Regions from separate parts of the Ponticaulis sp. genome, predicted to be linked through region 1. Evidence: predicted binding sites of a transcription regulator. Region 1 holds the regulator's gene; the other holds the start of a gene.
What was found. The regulator HrcA, encoded in region 1, represses chaperone genes, less so after heat shock. The targets are predictions, from matches to a motif close to GTTAGCANTCNNCNNNGNNGANTGCTAAC.
Positions count from the first base shown of each region.

Region 2: the regulator HrcA is predicted to act here: its motif matches at 5,236-5,264, upstream of groES (co-chaperone GroES).

Region 1 covers NZ_JARGNT010000001.1:883,989-893,929, forward strand. Annotated here, with positions in the region: gene P1U45_RS04400 (class III extradiol ring-cleavage dioxygenase) at 1-126, opposite strand, end outside; gene P1U45_RS04405 (Na+/H+ antiporter NhaC family protein) at 205-1,557, opposite strand; gene P1U45_RS04410 (VOC family protein) at 1,664-2,053, opposite strand; gene P1U45_RS04415 (hypothetical protein) at 2,158-3,363, opposite strand; gene P1U45_RS04420 (nucleotide exchange factor GrpE) at 3,527-4,132, opposite strand; gene hrcA (heat-inducible transcriptional repressor HrcA) at 4,133-5,200, opposite strand; gene rph (ribonuclease PH) at 5,347-6,063, shown strand; gene P1U45_RS04435 (asparaginase domain-containing protein) at 6,193-6,690, opposite strand; gene P1U45_RS04440 (helix-turn-helix transcriptional regulator) at 6,812-7,051, opposite strand; gene P1U45_RS04445 (DUF2975 domain-containing protein) at 7,058-7,528, opposite strand; gene rdgB (RdgB/HAM1 family non-canonical purine NTP pyrophosphatase) at 7,943-8,545, shown strand; gene hemW (radical SAM family heme chaperone HemW) at 8,545-9,708, shown strand; gene P1U45_RS04460 (penicillin-binding protein activator) at 9,711-9,941, opposite strand, start outside.
Region 2 covers NZ_JARGNT010000001.1:2,033,702-2,043,642, forward strand. Annotated here, with positions in the region: gene P1U45_RS09930 (TonB-dependent receptor) at 1-1,249, shown strand, start outside; gene P1U45_RS09935 (HAMP domain-containing methyl-accepting chemotaxis protein) at 1,358-3,061, shown strand; gene groL (chaperonin GroEL) at 3,194-4,846, opposite strand; gene groES (co-chaperone GroES) at 4,899-5,189, opposite strand; gene P1U45_RS09950 (SDR family oxidoreductase) at 5,508-6,275, opposite strand; gene P1U45_RS09955 (DUF262 domain-containing HNH endonuclease family protein) at 6,355-8,016, opposite strand; gene P1U45_RS09960 (fumarylacetoacetate hydrolase family protein) at 8,088-8,960, shown strand; gene P1U45_RS09965 (hypothetical protein) at 8,965-9,918, shown strand.

The DNA of each region.
Region 1 (9,941 bases):
TTCCGGCAGCTTTTTCAGAAAGTCTGCCATACGGTCCCACGTGTCCGCAGGTGTGCCAGGACGCGGATCCATGAAGAAACACGGACCACCGCCATGCGGGATAAAATAAGTTGGCATACGGGTCATGTTGTATCTCCGTTTCGTTACGTGAGGTCAGAAATGACGGTTCACGCACTAAAGCGCAAGTACACACCTTTTGGTAACCTATACAACAGCCAAACCGGCCACAAGATAGAGCACACACGCTATGCCTGCTGTTGTCAGCGCATAAGGAAGCTGAGTTCGCACGTGAGACAGGTGTTCTGAGCCGGAGGCGACACTCGCAATCAACGACGTATCGGAAATCGGAGAGCAGTGATCGCCAAACACACCGCCGCCAAGTACGGCTGCGAGCGCCAGTGATGGCGGAATACCAAGCGCGGCGGCCAGCGGCATGGCGATTGGCACCAGAATGCCATATGTGCCCCAGCTTGTGCCCGTCATGAAACTGGTGAGCGCCGCGGCGATGAACATCACCACAGGCACGGTGAATGGCGGAATGGATTCAGCTGCAATCGACGCGATATAGGCGCCTGTTCCAAGCTCTCGCAAGGAGCCGCCAAGCGCAATTGAGAACCAGAGCACGGCGACCATCGGCACCATTTCACCCACGCCTTTAAAGGCTTTTTCCTGAAGCTCCGAGCCGGAATAAACCTTGTTGAAGAAGAGCAGGCCTGCAGCAACCATGATCGCCAGACAGATTGCCCAGAGGATGGAGCCCGCACCGTCACCATCGGTAATATCGCCATTGCCCGTCCACGCCATGAAGCCAAGCGCCGCACCAACCATGATCACCAGCGGCAGCCACATATAAAGCGCCTTGGTCGGTTCCGGCCCCGCCTCGGTAATGGCATTCACCTTCTGGTCTGCCGTTTTCATCGGGCCGAACACTTTGCCGGAAATGGCAGTGAAATATACGCCGATCAGGGTCAGGATTGCATAGAAATTCCACGGGATAGAGCCGAGCACCACATCCAGCGGGCGGTCGAACCCATAATCTGCGACAAGGCTCAACGCATACGCGCCCCAGCCATTCAGAAGGATAATCACGCTCACCGGCGCCGAGGTGGAGTCGATGATGTAGGCAAGCCGCTCACGCGAGAGCTTATGCGCATCATAAAGCGGTCGACCAAGAACACCGGAGGAGAGCAGACTTACATTCGTCTCGATGAAGACAACCGTACCCGTCGCGGCCACGGCGAGTTCTGCCTTACGGCGGCTACCGGCAATGCCCGAACGGATCAGCATATGCGCCATCGCAGAGACGCCGCCAGAATCCCGCATATAGGCGATGAGCGCGCCTATCAGCAGACAGAAGACCAGAATATGCGCGTTATAGCTGGAGGCGAAGACCTCCATGTTCCGGTCGGCAACGCCCAGAAGACCCATGCCCGGATTGAATGCCGCAATCAGGGTTTCAGACAGAAACAAAGCGGTCAGCAGCGCCGCATATACATTGCGCCAGACAACGGCGACGATAATCGCCGCAACCGGTGGAATGATTGTCAGAATGTCCATGCGCCTGCCCCGCTTCGATACCGACTGAACGTGTGACAGAAACAGATGGAAAGCCAGACCTGCGATTAAAAATCACTATTTGGTCAACGCGGTGAGACCAAACCGGTCACAAATCGCCAGCACTCGGCAACCGCCAAGCCGGAAAGCGCCGGTTCTGCCCCGCATGAAACAGGCAGAGCTCATTTCCGGACGGGTCTTTGAAGCGGGCTTCACGCCAGCCCCATGCTTCATCGCGCGGCGCATTCAGAAATTCGACGCCCCGGGCGCATAAAGCCTCATAGCGTGCATACACATCATCGCATTCGAAATAGATCACCATGCCCGGCGGCATGGCGTGATCAGCCACATGTAACGAAAGCGTTGAACTGCCGGACGGAAGCTCAAAACGGGCATAACGCCCTTGCGAATACACAATCGGCTTGAGGCCGATCTGCCCGTAAAACTGATAGGCGGTTTCAAAGTCCGTGACCGGCAAAGTCACCTGATTGAGGTCCATATCTCATCCTTTCATGGAGAAAGGCGCATTTATGGAATCTCAAGCGCAGTTGAGATCAAGAGCTAAACGGCAGGTCGTCAATTGCGCGCTAGGCAGACGCAGACCTACTCTTCATTGTCCTCTCTGATGAGCTCATAAATTTCGGATAGCGCAAATTTCTCATCCGGATTGGAAGAAAAGAATCTCGGGGTCAAGATTGCCCTAATCTTCTCCTGCACTTCTGATGGCAATGTGGAAAGGTAAGGTCCCAATGCCGCTAGTTGAAGTTGCCTCTCTCGCGAAGTCTCAGCGGTTCTTTTCAGTCGACGAGCCTGTGCAATCGCGTATGCTGCAGGCGCGAATAAGACAGTTGAAGTTGGCACTCTGGCGAGCACCTGCAGCCAGTCAACATTGGTAAACCCAGACTGAAAATAAGATGCTAAGCTTGGTCCAACGAGCATTATGATGCCCAACGTCATAAAAGCGTAAGCAACTACATCCCAAAAAACAGCCGATCTTTCGGAAATCTTCGCGCGCTGCACATAGCCACCAATTAGAGAATTTTCCCCGACCAGATTATATAGTTCTAGAATGGCCTGATGTTTCAGAGCGGCGTCACTCTCTATCTCATCAAATTTCTCTGTTCTCCGGGCCGTCTCAGACTCAATTCTCTCACGGTTCTTTTTTAAAAATTCGCTCAATTCATCATTGAAAGCATCAATGACTTTTTCACGCGAAATCCTCATCTCGTCTAAAAGCTTTTGAAACGCCTCACTTCGAGTCGCCTGAGAATTTGTGAATTGAGTTTCAACGTTACCCAATCCAGCGGAAATCCGAGCTTGCTCTTCCGTAATCCTAGCTCGCAAAGTGTCAGTTTCGGCCTTTAGTTCGTTCAACGTGTTTTTGTTGGTATCGATTTCTGAACGCAGCTCTTTGATGATCTTCTGAGAAACATCGCCGACCTCATCCAGAACACTTCGATAAACGTTCTTTCGACCGCTTCTAAATTTTGTCGGGAAAGCCGCTAAAGCTGAGCTCAGGTGGTTTTGGGCATTCGACAGATGTCCCAAGTCTCGGCTAGAGTTAAATGAGTTAATTTGAGATTTGCAGCTCGATAATTGCTGATGCGCATTCTGGAGAGACTGAGTTGGAATCTGGTTTCGTTCGGAACCGCTAACGTTGTCCCGCAGCAGCGCAAACAAAGCGAACAACCTATCAAACCTGAGGGTTTCAGCTTCAGGTATCGTTTCTTTGAGTTCCGAAAATGAACTTTCCAAAGATTCGAACAGCGGAAAAATCGGATGCTCCGCTATCTGTTTTACAGTATCCAAAACACTATCCTCTGAGACAAACTCAGGAATAGAACTCTGATTCGATGACTTCTTGAAATTGCAAGAATATCACTTGATACAACAGTAATTGCACCAATTCACACCCAAACCAAAACACCCCCGCCGCAGCGAGGGTGTAAAAACCTTGGATCGAGTGCTCCGGCTAGCCCGCGCTAACGGCCACCATAGCGGCGCGGAGCGTGCGGTTACCGATCTTCCAACCTGTCTGGAAGGTCGCTGCAACTTTGCCAGACGGATGCTCTGAAGGGATCTGGCTGACTGCCTGATGCAGGTTCGGATCAAAATCAGAGCCCGGTTCTGCATGGATCGCTGTGATGCCGTGACGAGCAAACGTCGCGTGCAGCTCTTTCTGGATCGCTTCTACACCAACGAGCAGGTTTTTACCCGCGTCGGAAAGGCCATCCCGTTCGCCTTCCGGCAGCGCGTCAAGCGCGCGCGCGAAGTTGTCGGACACAGGCAGAAGATCGCCAGCGAATTTCTCAACGGCATAAACGCGTGTGTCAGCGACCTGACGCTCGGCACGCTTGCGGATGTTGTCCATCTCGGCATGCGCGCGTAGCACCTGATCTTTCAGCTTCGCGTTCTCGTCGGCCAGCATCTGGAAACGCTGCTCCATAGAGATTTCGTCTTCTGAAGCCTTGCCGTCCATCTCGTTAGCCGCCGCTTCCATAGCGTCAGCCATTTCCTGTGCAGCTTCGCTCAGCTCCACATCGTCCTGGATTTCTGATGGGTCTCTGCCGTCACTCATTTACTGTCCATCCCGTTTCTGGCGGCCATCCAGTATCTGGCCTACCACTTTGGCTGTGTAATTTACCATAGGTATCACCCGGGCATAATTCAGACTCGTCGGTCCGATCACGCCCAGAGCGCCTACAACTTTTCGGTCGCTGTTCATATAGGAAGAGACGATCATGCTGGAACCCGAAAGTGAAAAGAGAGAGTTCTCAGAGCCGATAAAAATGCGCGCTCCGGCAGCATCTCTTGTAGAATCAAGCACTTCCAGCATGCTTTTTTTCCGTTCCAGCTCATCGAAAAGATGGCCGATCCGGTCAAGATCTTCCTTTGCGCTGGCCGTTTCGAGCAGATTTGCACGCCCGCGCACGATCAAAGACCGTCCGCGGTCAGGTTCTTCGCCCGACCATTCCACAACGCCAAGGCGGATAAGATTGGCCGCCGCGGCATCCAGCTGGGCGCGTTTTTCGCTGAGTTCGCGCTCAATCTCCATGCGCGCTTCGGAGAGGCGTCGCCCACGCATGCGGGCTGTGAGATAGTTAGACGCTTCCATCAACGTGGTCGGCCCGATCTCCGGTCCAAAATCGATAATGCGGTTTTCAACATCACCGCCATCAGAGACGAGAATACACAGCGCGCGCGCAGGCCCGAGCGGAATAAACTCCACCTGACGGACCGGATCATCGCTTTTCGGAGACGAAACGAGGCTCGCCCCGCCTGTGAGGCCGGACAGAACCTCAGATGCTTCGTTCAGAAGCTCATCCATGTCGCGGCTGACGGCTGCAAGGCGGGATTGAATCTGGTCGCGATCATCCTCACCGACTTCACCGACTTCCAGTAGGCTATCTACAAAAAAGCGAAGGCCCGCATGGCTTGGCCTGCGACCGGCACTGATATGCGGTGCATCGAGCAGCCCGAGTGAGACAAGATCCGCCATCACATTACGGATAGACGCAGGCGATAAGTCCACGCCGCGCTTGGAAATCGTCCGCGAGCCAACCGGCTCACCTGTTTCAAGGTAAGCTTCTACAATCGTCTTGAATATATCCCGCGATCTACGGTCGAGCGCTTGCAGGCTGGTCATAACTGAAGGGTCCGAACGTTTAAGGTCTTTCGCGCCTCAAGATTTGAGGTCATTGCCAGAAAATACAAGTCTTTCCTGCAGGCCATGATAGACGAACCGTCCGGTGATGATTAGACCGGCACCCAATTTCATCTGGAGATAATATTATGCGCCCATCCGGACGGCAGGCAGACCAGCTTCGAACCATTTCACTCGAAACCAATGTAAACGCGTATGCGGAAGGCTCATGCCTTGCCAAATTCGGCAATACGCATGTGCTTTGCACAGCAAGCTGGGAGCCGCGCGTTCCAGGCTGGATGAAGGGCAAAGGCGAAGGCTGGGTGACGGGCGAATACGGCATGCTGCCACGCGCGACACACACACGCGGCCGCCGTGAAGCTGCCGCTGGCAAACAGTCTGGCCGTACGCAGGAAATCCAGCGTTTGATCGGTCGTTCGCTTCGCGCCATCACCGATCTCAAAGCGCTTGGCGAAAACCAGATCACAATTGACTGCGATGTCATTCAGGCAGACGGCGGCACACGTACAGCCTCTATTACTGGCGGCTATATCGCGCTGGCGCTGGCGTGCAAATACCTCGTCAAAGAAGGCGTGATCGACAGCTTCCCGCTGACAGCGCAGGCAGCAGCCATTTCGTGCGGCGTCTATAAAGACGTTCCAGTTCTGGACCTTGATTATCCGGAAGATTCAGAAGGCGAAGTCGACGCAAACTTCGTGATGACCTCTGACGGCAATATCATCGAAATTCAGGGCACAGGCGAAGAGCGTAGCTTCACACCGGACGAATTCGCAGAACTGATGCGTCTGGCGCAAAAAGGCTGCGGCGAACTGTTTGAAGCGCAGCGCGACGCTATCGGGGAATAAGTCCCACACCCTTCTAAACACATCAGACCCCTGTGGCGTGGGGGTCTGAGCTCCGTGTGCCCTCACAAGCAAGGCGCAGGCGCAGATCGCCCGAGCCTTCAGCGAGGAAGTGCGATCGAGCACAAAATATCACACATCAAACCGGCCGGACTTAACGTCCTTTGAAACCTCACCGGCTTTGAAAACCCGGCCATTCATGACCGCATACACGCCAGCCGGCAGAGCCTGCGCCGCAATCACTGCACCGCCGACGTTGAAGCCAGCATCCGACTTTCCAAGCGCAAACGGGCGAAGCGCGCCGGTGAGCACAACCGTCTTGTCACCGGTCTTTCCATCCAGAAACCGAGCCGTCTCACCCATCGTACTGGTACCATGCGTGATGACGATATGCGCTTCAGGCACGATCTTCACCGCGCTTAGAATGTGGGCGCGGTGATCTTCTGTCATATCAGCGCTATCGAGGCTCATAATGGGCTGCACACGCGGAAAATGAGTTTTCCCGACCCGCAGCAGTTCCGGCACATTGGTCACGTTCTCGGTGTTCAGAACCAGACTCTCGGTGAAGGTGTCATGATCCTTATCAAGCGTTCCGCCTGTGGTGAGGATAACGAGTTTTTCCATAGACATAGCGTGGTGCCGTCCTGCCAGGTGTCAGACATAAAAAGAACGCGGGAACAGGTTTTCCGCGCGTCGCTTAATTGAAGAAATATCAGAAATGGTCATGTCCGGACAGAGTCCGGGCGTGAATTCACTCGGCCGCGGCTTGCTGGCCGTCCTCATCCTCTTCATCATCAAACACAAGAAGATCTGCCGGCTGACAGTGCAGCTCGCGGCAAAGCGCTTCCAGCGTTGAGAACCGGACGGCTTTCGCCTTACCGGTTTTAAGAATGGACAGGTTGGCGAGTGTCACACCGACCCTATCACTGAGCTCCGTCAGTGACATGCGGCGGTCCAGAAGGACGCGATCTAGGGTAACGCGAATCGGCATATATTATCAGATTGTCATTTTTTCTTCTTCGCGCAAGCGCGTGCCTTCGGCAAACACCTGGCTCAGGACCATAAGAGTGATCACCGCGACCCATGCGGCGAGGTTAACAGAGAAGTTCACTGATGTATTCACCAGGAACATTTTAGCTGCAAAACCAATGGCGTGGCGACAAAGTTCCATTCCCGCGACAATCAGCGCAAGCTGTGTAAGTCGGCGCGCGTTTTCCGGGACGAATGGATCGCCATCAATAAGAGTTTTGAGAATACGCTTGAGCTGGCCGGCCATAAGAATGAATCCGACCAGAATAACGATGAGACTTGCAAAGCCGATCAGATAAGTCGGCGTATCAACGGAGATATTGCCTTCAAGCACAGGCAATTGCAGTGCGCCGCCGGAGAGATCAGTGGCCATTGCGATCACGAGAACCGTGACGCAGATACCCAGAACCAGCCAGCCGAGGCTGGTGATAACGCTCATCAGCACATGCAGTGCCGAAGCGATTGATCCTTTTCCTAAAGCCTTCAGCGGCATTGTGTCGTCAGCTCCAGTTGTTCGTTGCAAGGGTGGAGGCCATATGCTCACCACCCTGCCTAAACCGCAACTACTATACGCTCAAGGGCGAAAGTGCGGTGAGGTAACCGGTTAGTACTACCATGGGCGCGCCAAAATAAACCAGCCCGATCATGAGACCCGATACGCCGGATTTGAGAGTACGCATTTTAAAAAAGTCCTTCTTGCTCTAGTTAGAAAGCCGTTCAACGAACCGTGACACTATGTCGGGAGGAAAGTGGCTCGCCTCGGCTTGTCCATAAACAATAATGTTTTATCGAAAAACAATCAAGCATAAATTTATCGAAAAACATAAAATCGATGTGATGAAGGTGTGATCTGATGACCAGAAAGCTTGCTCCCGGCAACCTGATTGCCGCCACCCAAAACTCCGGAAAAGTCAAAGAATTGAAGGCGCTATTTGAGCCTTTGGGGTTCCAGGTACGCTCCGCAATCGAACTTGATCTTGAAGAGCCGGAAGAGACCGAAAAAACTTTTGCAGGCAATGCCGCTTTGAAGGCTTTGGCAGCCGCAAGGACCACTGGCGAGCCTGCTTTGTCAGATGATTCAGGCCTGGAAGTGTTTGCTCTTGATGGTCAGCCAGGCATTTATTCAGCACGCTGGGCCGGTGAGCCGCGCAGCTTTGAAAATGCCATGAAAAAAGTTCAGACCGCTCTGGAAGAGAGAAACGCCGATGATTATTCGGCGCGATTCGTCTGCGCCCTCGCTATTGGCTGGCCGGATGGCCATACCGAAATCTTTGAAGGCGAAGTTCGTGGCCATCTGGAATTCCCCGCCCGCGGCGATAAAGGCTTCGGCTATGATCCCATTTTCGTCGCTGAAGGTGAAACCATCACATTCGGCGAAATGGATCCTGACCGGAAACACGCCATGAGCCACCGCGCCGATGCTTTTGTGAAGCTGAAGGCTGCGCTGGAGATTTAATGTCGGGCTCGCCGCGCCTTCCTGACGAGCTGTTCGGCATATACGTCCACTGGCCGTATTGCGCGAAGATTTGTCCGTATTGCGATTTCAACGTCTATGCGGCGAAATCGCGGGACAATTCAGCTCTGGAAGCGGCGATCCTGAAAGATATAGAAGGATATGCGGCCAGCCTGACGGGCCGCACACTCACATCTTTATACTTTGGCGGTGGTACGCCTTCTTTGTGTACCCGGTCATTTCTATCCGAGGTGATAGAGACATCCGCCGTAAGGTTTGCCCCGGATGGCGATATCGAGATCACTCTGGAAGCCAATCCCGAAGACATTACGCCTGAACGTCTGAAAGCGTGGAAGGGGGCAGGTGTGAACCGGCTTTCACTCGGAGTGCAGGCTTTGAATGATGATGCGCTTCGCTTTCTTGGGCGCAATCACACCCGCGACGAAGCCCGCACAGCAATTGATGCAGCGCTAAATGTTTTTCCGAACACATCGATTGATCTGATTTATGCGCGGCCGGGCCAGAGCATTCCCGATTGGCTGGAAGAGCTCGATAGCGCGCTTTCAACGGGCGCGCCGCATCTATCACTCTATGAACTGACCATCAAAGAGAAGACTGCGTTTGCCAAACAGGTCGAGCGCGAGCAATTCATTCCGCTCGATGAGGATGCGCAGGCTGACCTTTATATAGAGACACTCAAACTAACTGCTGAGCGAGGCCTGCCTGCCTATGAAGTCTCCAACCATGCGCGTTCGGAGAACTATTGGTCGAGGCATAACCTTACCTATTGGCTGAACGGCGAATGGCTTGGCATCGGCCCCGGCGCAGAAGGTAAGCTGGAATTACAGGACGGGCGCACGACGACGATCGCTGAGCAACGCGTTCCGGATTATATCAGCGCCGTAGAAGAGCGCGGAACCGGCTCCGCTGAGACCTTCTCTCTCACCGGCACTGAAGCGGCTGAAGAAGCTGTCATTCTGGGCCTGCGTTCAAAGCGCGGCGTAGAGCGCGCCAGTGTCGAGGCCCTACTTGGCGCACCGCTGAATGCGCGAAAGCTTGAGAGCTTTAAAGAAAACGGCCAGCTCCTTGAAGAAGCTGGCCGCATATCATTGACCGAAAAAGGCTGGTTGCTGGCCGATTATATTGCCGGCGAAATCCTGCCCTGAGCCTAGCTGCCACCGACCACAAAACTGTCTGGCGCATCTTCGACAAGCACCGGACCGCTCGGGCGGATCGACATGATAGACAGACCGCGTTCGATTGTGCCGTCTTCGCGGAAGCGGAAGAGACCATTCACACCGCGGAAGCCGTCAGCTTCAAGAAGTTCGTCTTCTGATACGCGGCCATCAGCGAGGAAAGATATAGAAAGCGCCGCAGCGTCATAGCCAAGGCTGGCAAG
Region 2 (9,941 bases), 1.1 Mb from region 1:
ATCCAACACACAGGTTTTCCTCGAAGGTACGGTGTCCAGTTCTATTCGCATGGAGCGTTTGCCATCGGGCGCGAACATTGTCCGTGACGGCGAGACGACCAGCCTGCGCGCCACTGTTACGCATGATGGCGACTGGGGGCTGATCAACGCAACAGCTTACCGCAATACGCAGGAATACCTGACAAACCCATTTGCGCCGACGCCAAGCTTTGATGTCGAAGCCGGTCTGACCGTGTTCAAAGTTGAAGACCTGTTTAAAGTGGGCGCGGATCACACGTTCCGCGTAGCTGGTGAGTATCGTGAAAACACGCTCGACCTGATCCTGTTTGGCAACAGCTCTTCCAACGAATACAATGTGTTCTCCGTTGGCGGCATGTGGAACTGGGCAATCAATGACCAGCTCTCCTCCACTGTTGCGGTTCGTTCAGATACACTGAACTTCGAAGGCGAGACGATTTTCTCGACTAACTTTGGTGCACCTGAAGCCGAGCGTGAAATCAGCGAGATCAGTTATAACGCCGGTCTTGTGTACACACCAACGTCACGTGATCTGTTCCGTTTCCAGATTGCCCGCGGCATTCAAACGCCTAGCCTCGTTCAGCTCTTCTTCTCTCCGGATGTCGATCCGAGCATCGTGAACAATTATGCGATCGACTATGATCGTCAGATCAGTGAACTTAACGGCAAGATGCGCATCAGCGTATTCTATCAGGACAATCAGGATCTGTTCACGGTTGCCAATGCGGCATTCGCTCCAGGCGTGAACATTCCAACAGGCGAGAATCTTGGCGACTCCGAACTGTTTGGTGTGGAACTGTCTTTTGAAGGTCGTATCGGTAACCACATTGACTGGTACGCGTCCTACGCGATCAACGACACCACAGACGGTGATTTTGCTCAGGTTGCGTCATATGACGGTCTTCGCGACGTTCTGGACTTCGAAGAGTCCAACCTTGGTGACCAGCTGAAAGCCGGTGCTGTTTATGATGATGGCAAATGGGTATTTGGCGCACATGCGCGCGTTGTCCCATCACGTCAGGTCTTCGATTCACTCGATCCGGGCGACTATCAGTACCAGCGTGTGACCGTGGATAGCTATGTCGCGCTTGATATGAACCTCTCTTATCGTCTCAACGATGATGTCACGCTGTCACTTGATGCGTTTGACCTCACCAATGATGATGATGTGCAGGTTCCGGGTGGCGACATCGACTCACGCGTCTGGGCGTCTGTCCGCTTCACATTCTAACGCTAAACCAATGAAATCAGGCGCTTTATTGCGCCTGATTTTCGCCGTCGCATTAAATGAATTGCAATGCGTTCAGGCTATAATGACGAAAAGTTCCGAGGGTGCGTCATGAAGTATTCCAATATCTCCAACTGGCCGTTTACCGCCAAATTCGCAGTCCCGTCTGCTCTGTCTCTGGGAATGATCTGCGTTGTGGCAGGCGTCAGCCATTTTGCGCTGAGTGCGCAGGTGAACCGCACGACCGAGATTGTGGACGTGAACTTCCACAACGCGCTTGAGCTGGTTCAGGCCAACAGCGCCGTGCAGGATGTGAACGGACAACTCTACCAGACGCTGACCAATCAGGCCGCTAACGTGGTGGACTCATCGGCGGCTGCGTCAGAGGTTATGGCGCTGCAGGGCAGTGTCGATCAGATTGTTGCGTCTCTCGAGATTTACCGTGCGAGCACGGCCAGCGCTGAAGAAGCTGCAGCCGTTCAGAACATCATCGAACAGCTGACCACGTACAAAGAAACCATTGAAGTCGTCGCGACGATGATGGAAATCGACTTTGCGTCAGCCGTTGCCTTCGCAGAACCGTTTGCGGAAAACTATACGGTACTACAGACGCAGTTCCAGGAACTGGTCGATGAGGTCGTCGCCTCTTCTGAAGCTAGCGCGGCCGATGGTCAGGTTGCGGCAGGTCAGGCGAAACTAATCCTTCTGCTCGTGGCGCTGTTCGCGCTTCTCGCAGCAGGCGCGATCGCCGCTGTCGTGGCACGCTCTACCACACGCTCCATCCGAGAGATTGCGGGCGCGACGGACCGTCTGGCATCAGGTGATCTGGATACAAATCTCGATGGTCTGAGCCGTGGTGATGAGCTGCAGTCTATCGTCGAGTCTCTGTCTACTTTCCGCTACAATGCAGTCGAGCGTAACCGTCTCGCTGAACGTGAGCGTGAAGAAGCGCGTCTGCGTGAAGAGCGCACCGAGCGTATGGAGAAGCTTATCGCGTCATTCGAGGCGGACAGCCGTGACCTGCTTGGTCTGGTGGCTGGTGCTTCGGAACAACTGCGGTCAACAGCAGAGCACATGCGTGGCACGGCTGGCGAAACAACGAACCAGTCTCAGAATGCATCTCGCTCTGTAGGTCAGGCGGCTAACGATGTGCGCTCTGTGGCTGCGGCATCTGAAGAGCTATCAGCGTCTATTATGGAGATTGCAGGCTCTGTTGAGGATTCTGTCACGGCGATCAATCAGGCCGCTCAGAACGCTATGAGCGCGAATGAGACGATGGCAGATCTCGCATCTGCGGCTGACCAGATTAAAGAGGTTGTTGGTCTCATCAACGATATCGCAGAGCAGACAAACCTTCTCGCGCTGAACGCGACGATTGAGGCTGCACGTGCAGGTGAGGCGGGCAAAGGCTTCGCGGTTGTTGCGACGGAAGTCAAAACGCTGGCGAACCAGACCTCGCAAGCGACAAGCCGCGTTGCTGAAAGCGTAGCGGACATTCAACGCGTAAGCGATACGGTTGCCGGCGCGATGGGCTCTATCAACGACTCCATCAGCAAGGTCACAGAGATTTCTGCGCGTATTTCCCAGTCTATGCAGCAGCAGGGCGGGGCGACACAGGAAATCGCATCCAGCATTTCTCGTGTGTCCAGCGAAACAGAGAATGTGACCAGCTCTATGGTCAGCGTTCAGACGTCTGCGTCCGATACAGACAGCTCTGCAGGCGACGTTCTGGATGCAGCATCCACGCTGCAAAAGCAGGCCGAACAAATGCAGACAAGCGTCCAGCGCTTCCTTGAAGGCATTCGGGCAGCCTGATCGCAGGTTCAATACAAATTCAGAAAAGCGGTGCCCGTACGGTGCCGCTTTTTTGTTTGGAGGTGAAACAAAAAAAACGGCGATCCGAAGACCGCCGTTCTCTTTGTGCCGTAAGGGCGAGTGAAGCGAGGCTTAGAAGCCCATGCCACCCATGCCGCCCATTCCGCCCATGCCGCCCATATCAGGCATTGCAGGTGCAGAGTCGTCTTTTGGCGCTTCTGCGATAGCAGCCTCAGTTGTGATGAGGAGACCAGCAACAGAAGCAGCGTTCTGAAGAGAAGAACGAACAACTTTAACCGGGTCGATGACACCGAAGTTGAACATGTCGCCATATTCTTCAGTCTGAGCGTTGAAGCCGAATGCAGCGTCAGAAGATTCAAGGATCTTGCCGACAACGATTGAGCCTTCAACACCAGCGTTTTCAACGATCTGGCGAACTGGCGCTTCGAGAGCTTTACGAACGATGTCGATACCAGCTTGCTCGTCAGCGTTCAGGCCAGTGACAGTGATCGCAGCAGCCGCTTTCAGAAGCGCTGTACCACCACCAGTGACGATGCCTTCTTCAACAGCAGCGCGTGTTGCGTTCAGAGCGTCGTCGACGCGGTCTTTACGCTCTTTCACTTCTACTTCTGTTGCGCCGCCAACTTTGATGACAGCTACGCCGCCAGCCAGTTTCGCGAGACGTTCCTGAAGCTTCTCTTTGTCGTACTCTGAAGTTGTTTCTTCGATCTGACGTTTGATCTGACCAACGCGGTCTTCAATGTCAGACTTCTCACCAACGCCATCAACGATTGTTGTGTCGTCTTTAGTGATAGAAACGCGCTTGGCAGAGCCGAGCATGTCGATTGAAACGTTCTCGAGCTTGATGCCGAGGTCTTCGGAAACAACCGTACCGCCTGTGAGGATCGCGATGTCTTCAAGCATAGCTTTACGACGGTCGCCGAAGCCAGGTGCTTTAACAGCTGCGATTTTCAGGCCGCCACGGAGCTTGTTCACAACGAGTGTTGCGAGCGCTTCGCCTTCAACATCTTCTGCGATGATGAGGAGTGGACGGTTAGACTGAACAGCAGATTCCAGAATAGGAAGCATTGGCTGCAGAGAAGAAAGTTTCTTCTCGTGAAGCAGGATCAGAGGCTCTTCCATCTCAACCAGCATTTTGTCAGCGTTTGTGACAAAGTACGGAGAGAGGTAGCCACGGTCGAACTGCATGCCTTCAACGACTTCGAGTTCGGTTTCGAGGGATTTAGCTTCCTCAACCGTGATAACGCCTTCATTGCCGACTTTTTCCATTGCTTTCGCAATCATGTCGCCAATTTCGCGCTCGCCGTTTGCAGAGATCGTGCCGACCTGAGCGATTTGCTCAGATGTGTCGACTGGCTTCGCAGACGTTTTGATGGAGTTTACAACTTCAACAACAGCTTTTTCGACGCCGCGACGCAGATCCATCGGGTTCATGCCAGCAGCAACGCGCTTCATGCCTTCGCGAACGATAGCCTGAGCGAGAACTGTAGCAGTTGTTGTGCCGTCACCAGCCACGTCGTTTGCTTTAGACGCAACTTCGCGAAGCATCTGAGCGCCCATGTTCTGGAACTTGTCTTCCAGTTCGATTTCTTTTGCGACTGTTACGCCGTCTTTCGTTGTGCGCGGAGCACCGAAAGATTTTTCGATAACAACGTTACGACCTTTAGGGCCGAGTGTTACCTTCACCGCGTTCGCGAGGACGTCGACGCCCTTCATCATACGTTCGCGAGCGTCAGCGGAGAATTTCACATCCTTAGCAGCCATGTGTATTTTCCTTGTTCAGAATGAATTTAAAAAACGACCAGTGCGGTGAAGCTTACGCTTCAACAACGCCCAGAATGTCGGACTCTTTCATGATGAGGAGCTCTTCCCCACCAACGTTGACTTCTGTGCCAGACCATTTGCCGAACAGGACGCGGTCGCCAGCTTTGACGTCGAGCGCTACGAGGGAACCGTCGTCGCCGCGCACGCCTGTGCCAACTGCAACAACTTCACCTTCCTGTGGCTTTTCTTTCGCCGTATCGGGAATGATGATCCCGCCTTTGGTTTTTTCTTCTTCCTGTACGCGGCGTACAAGCACGCGGTCGTGAAGCGGACGGAATTTCATTGAATGCCCTCTCTCCAAATTGGATTGATACAAAGAGTTTTGCCTGTTTAGCACTCACTCGAGGAGAGTGCTAACAGAGGGGCAATTAAGAACACGGGGAGTTACCGTCAAGGGGCAAAAAACAAGATTTATCCTGTTTGTGCGGCGCCTTCTTCACTTATCCGACGACGTTGAGCCGCGCGGGGATTACGCCAGAAATGAGGATGGCATTCGCAATTACAACCGCGCCCCGGTGAATCTGTGACGGGAAGGCACAGATAAAAAAGAAACCGGCGCGGTGAAGGCGCCGGTTTCATGAATTTGAATTGAAGCGTGTGATCAGGTGATCGTCTGACCGCCATCAATCACCATCATCTGGCCATTCATGTAAGACCCTGCTTTGGAAGCAAGGAATACCGCAGCACCAGCGATCTCTTCCGGCTCACCGATACGTTGCATCGGTGTATAGGCCAGCGAGCGCTTGAGCGTTTCCGGGTTTTCCCAGAGTGCGCGGGCGAAGTCGGTGCGGATCAGACCCGGTGCGATACAATTCACACGGATATTGTCTTTCCCGTATTCCACGCAAAGGTTGCGCGCCAGCTGGAAGTCCGCGGCTTTGGAGATGTTATAAGCGCCGATCACCGGTGAGCCTTTAAGGCCGCCGATAGATGAAATGATCACGACAGCACCATCTTTGCGCTCACGCATTTGCGGCGCACACATCTGGACCAGCCAGTTGTTTGAGATGATGTTGTTCGACAGAATTTTCTGGAACTGGTCGTCATTGATATCACCCAGAGAGCCGTAGAACGGGTTCGATGCCGCGTTACAGACGACAATGTCGACTTTGCCGAACGCAGCATTTGTTTCGTCCACAAGGTTCTGAAGCTCTTCCTTAGAAGAAATGTTCGCCGGAACAGCAATTGCGGTGCCCACGCCAAAGCGCTCGTTAATTTCGTGCGCAGTTTCTTCGCATGGCTCTGGCTTGCGTGATGAAATCACGACGCGCGCGCCCTGTTCAGCCATAGCAATCGCAATCGCTTTACCGATGCCGCGGCTGGAGCCTGTGATAATTGCCGATTTTCCCGACAGATCAAAAAGTGACATATGTTTCTCCCTCTGGACGCTTTTGTCTTCTGATTGCGATCAGATGTAGCGTCCTGAAACCAGCGAGTACAGACGCTTGTTAGCCGACCGGAAGGTCTAATTTCCATTCACGGATAAGAAGCTTTGCCAGTCGCGCCGTCCGTTCGCGAACGATAGCAGGCGTCCATTCTTCATATGCCGCTACGTCACGTGTCAGGGCATATCGGCCGCCTCGCGAAGGGCGACGGAAGAACTCGTCTCGCTTTTGCAGAAAATCCAGACGGTCTGCGCGCTGATTATCTCTCTGTGTCAGCAAGCAGAAATTCCCGAGCGACTCACAGATTTCCCGACGCTCAACCAGGTCCGGCCAGACGTCATACCATTCAGACCCCGGTTCCGGATTGCGTGGAAGGACATGCTCGACGGTGGCGTCGCTTGTGTCGGGTGAGGTCTCGCTGCCATCCAGAAGACTGTTCAGCTTGATGGCCAGCGCGCGTCGCTGCGTTACGGAGCCAAACCGGCCATATAAGCGCTGCGTCAGCTTTTCCCGCTCATCGCCAGTCAGCGACAATGCGCCTGATGGTGAAAAGAGTTGCTGGTCCGACATGACTTCTTCTGAAATCCGCCTGTAACGGCGGGCGCGCGTATCGCGGTCTGTAATGACGAGCTGCATGGCAAAGCCGAGGCGCTCCAGATCACAAAAGAACTCACGCGCCGTGTCGGCATCACGCGGATGATAGACGAGGAATTGCAGGGCAGGGGCGCGCCAGCCCGCATGATCGAGCGATATCAGGCGTGCCAGATGTTCATTGACCGCGGGCATAGGCCGGGAGAGCTGCACATCGCCCTGTTTGAGCTCAAGATAGGCCTCAACAAAGCGCGGTAGTTCTTCCTCGAGGAAGCTACGCGGCGATGTTTCCTGAAGCACCGAGTTACAAAAGCCGGTGACGAAATCGCCGCGCATCTGACGGTCGTGCAGGGAGCGTATCTGGCGAAGAAGATCGTCAAAATCCTTCGCGCCAAGGCGTGCCTCATGCAGCGTCCAGGCCCGCGCCAGCCGGTCAGCGTCCTGAGATGACAGGTTAGCTCGTTCAAACAGCTCTGTTTTCAGAATGTCATGCGCGGTGGGTTGTCGCCCGCGCGTATTGAGTACCTGAAAGACTTTATAACCGGCGTCTCTGTTCTCGACGCAGACATGCACGATCGGACATTGGTGCAGAATGAAATCTGCCAGCGTGTCGCGATCCGCCTCAGAGAGCAGTTTAACCTCCTCGCGAATGGCGATGAGGTTGTCGATCAACATGCTCTGTTCGGATGTCTCAGGCACAACATTCTCGGCGTTTAAGGTCGAGCCGGGCCGTTGGGCGAGCGCGCGGAACACTGGCGCATCGACATGATTGAGCGTCAGCCGCCATTCACCGAGGCGCAGATCATCGGCCAGATAGCTGTGTAGCTCGTTGCGCCGTTTCTTATCTGCCATGGCGTCACGAAGACAGGCGATAAGAAGAGAGATCGTTGTGATGCGCTGCTGCCCGTCGACAATTTCGCAAAGGTCAGGAAAGCCGGTCTCGCAGGTGACGACTGCACCCAGAAAGTGAGAGCGTTCTTCGTCCATAGCCTGAACGAGGTCCGTCAGAAGTCCATTCGCATCAGGTACCTGCCAGGAGTAACTCCGCTGGTAGCTCGGTATGCGATAGCTGGTGCCAGACTTCAGCAGCTCGGCGATTGATCTCGCCTCGGCTGTAACTCCCAACAAACTCATTACTTCTTCCGGTACGCGTAAAAACACTTTATCGCTGCAGTGACGAGACATGGAAAGCAAGAGGTGGCGTGATGAAGTTCGGACGGATCACAAAATTTGGGCAACATTTTTCGGTTGTGTTTCAAAATAACCATGCCTACCGGCTGCAATCTGAGGTGGCGGGCGAAGACAAGCCGATAGAAGCCTGGCTTGCAGATCCTGAAGCGCTTGCTGAAGCGGGAAAGGCTGCCATCGCTGGCGGCGAGGCCATCGAGTTCACAGCAGACGACCTGCTGGCGCCTGTGAAAGCGCCACGCAAAATCCTCGCAATTGCGCTCAACTATCTTGATCACGCCCGCGAAACCGGCCGCGAACCGCCAGAACGTCAGACCTGGTTTGTAAAGCAAGTGACCGCACTCAACGCGCCTTATGGCACGATTGATATGCCGAAAGTTTCAGACCGTCTCGACTATGAAGCCGAACTCGTTGTCGTGATCGGTCGCGGTGGTCGCCATATTCCGGCAGAGCGCGCTGATGAAGTGATTGCCGGTTATATGTGCGGCAATGACGTGTCCGTTCGTGACTGGCAGCGCGCAACCCCAACCATGATTATGGGCAAGGGCTTTGATACGCACGCGCCTGTTGGGCCGTGGATTGTGACGCCAGATGAAGTCGGCGATGCGAATACGCTGGGTGTGCGAACGCTGCTCAATGGCGAGGTTCGCCAGAGCGGCACGACTGCTGACCTGATCCACAAAATCCCTGACATGATCGCGCATCTGAGCGCGGCCTTCACGCTGGAGCCGGGCGATCTCATCTTTACGGGCACACCGGCTGGCGTCGCCGTTGCTTATGATCCGCCGAAGTTCATGAAAACCGGTGACCGTGTCCGTGTAGAGATTGATCGAATCGGCCATATTGAGCACGTGATCGCTGACGAAGCAGGATTGACGCGCATCGGATAGTCGAGTGACGAAGAAGACAGCTCTCATTGCCCTGATTGCAGGTGCCGCCCTAGGCGCTGGAGGGCTTAGCCTGTTCGGACTGTTGCAGCCCGAAGACAAGGCTGGTGCTGAGACGCTGGTGCCGTCCCCGTTAACGGCAGAACCATGGTCCTTCATGGTCAGCTCCTGCGAAGACAGCCCGAGCGCCATTGCGCCCTGCGTGCTTGTGCAGGCCGGCGGCAAACGGCTGGTCTTTGGTGCGCCGCTCCATAATGACTGGCGGGGCATCGGGCCTCTGGACGCTATTTTTCTCATGGACGGGAAGCCTGAGTCTTCGGCTGGCGTGATGGGGCTTCGCTATGAAACCTGGGTTTCCGGGCGTCCCTATAGGCAGGCTCTGGTAACGGGCGAGCTTTATCTGGAAACGCTTCAGGCGCTTGATGAGGCGATGCTGATCCCTGACGCGCTGGTGCAGATGGATAGCGCCAATACGCTCGATTCACGGCAGGCAGGCTTTTCTGTCCGGCCTGTGCCGAGCGCCGCTGAACGCTTTTCCGTCTTCAATACGGGCGATTTGCAGGTGCTGGCGCATTCAAGGCTTAATGATCGCGGCGACCAGATTATTGCCTATCGTGTGACCTATGAAGGGCAGGCGCTGGATATCTATTCATGTGAAGGTATGGACGCTCCCATCTCGGGGCTTTCTCCAGACGGTGTCTTTGTGCCGGTGGTCGACCGGGTGCAGCTTTCCGAAATGCGCCGTTATGCCGAACGTGAAGATCTGGTGGCGCGGCGCCGCGAAATTCTATCGGCCGGTCTGAACTGTCCGTCTCTCACCGAAGCGCGGGATTACGCACAGGAGCGTAGCGCCAGTGCCCTGATTACGGTGGGCGTTGCTAATCCGGATGTGCGCCCGAATTTTCAGTCAGCAGGCCTTAGCTGGCAGCCGGTGGATACAGAGCCAGCTCTGCTGGATTAACTCTGACTGCAGGCAAAAGGGCT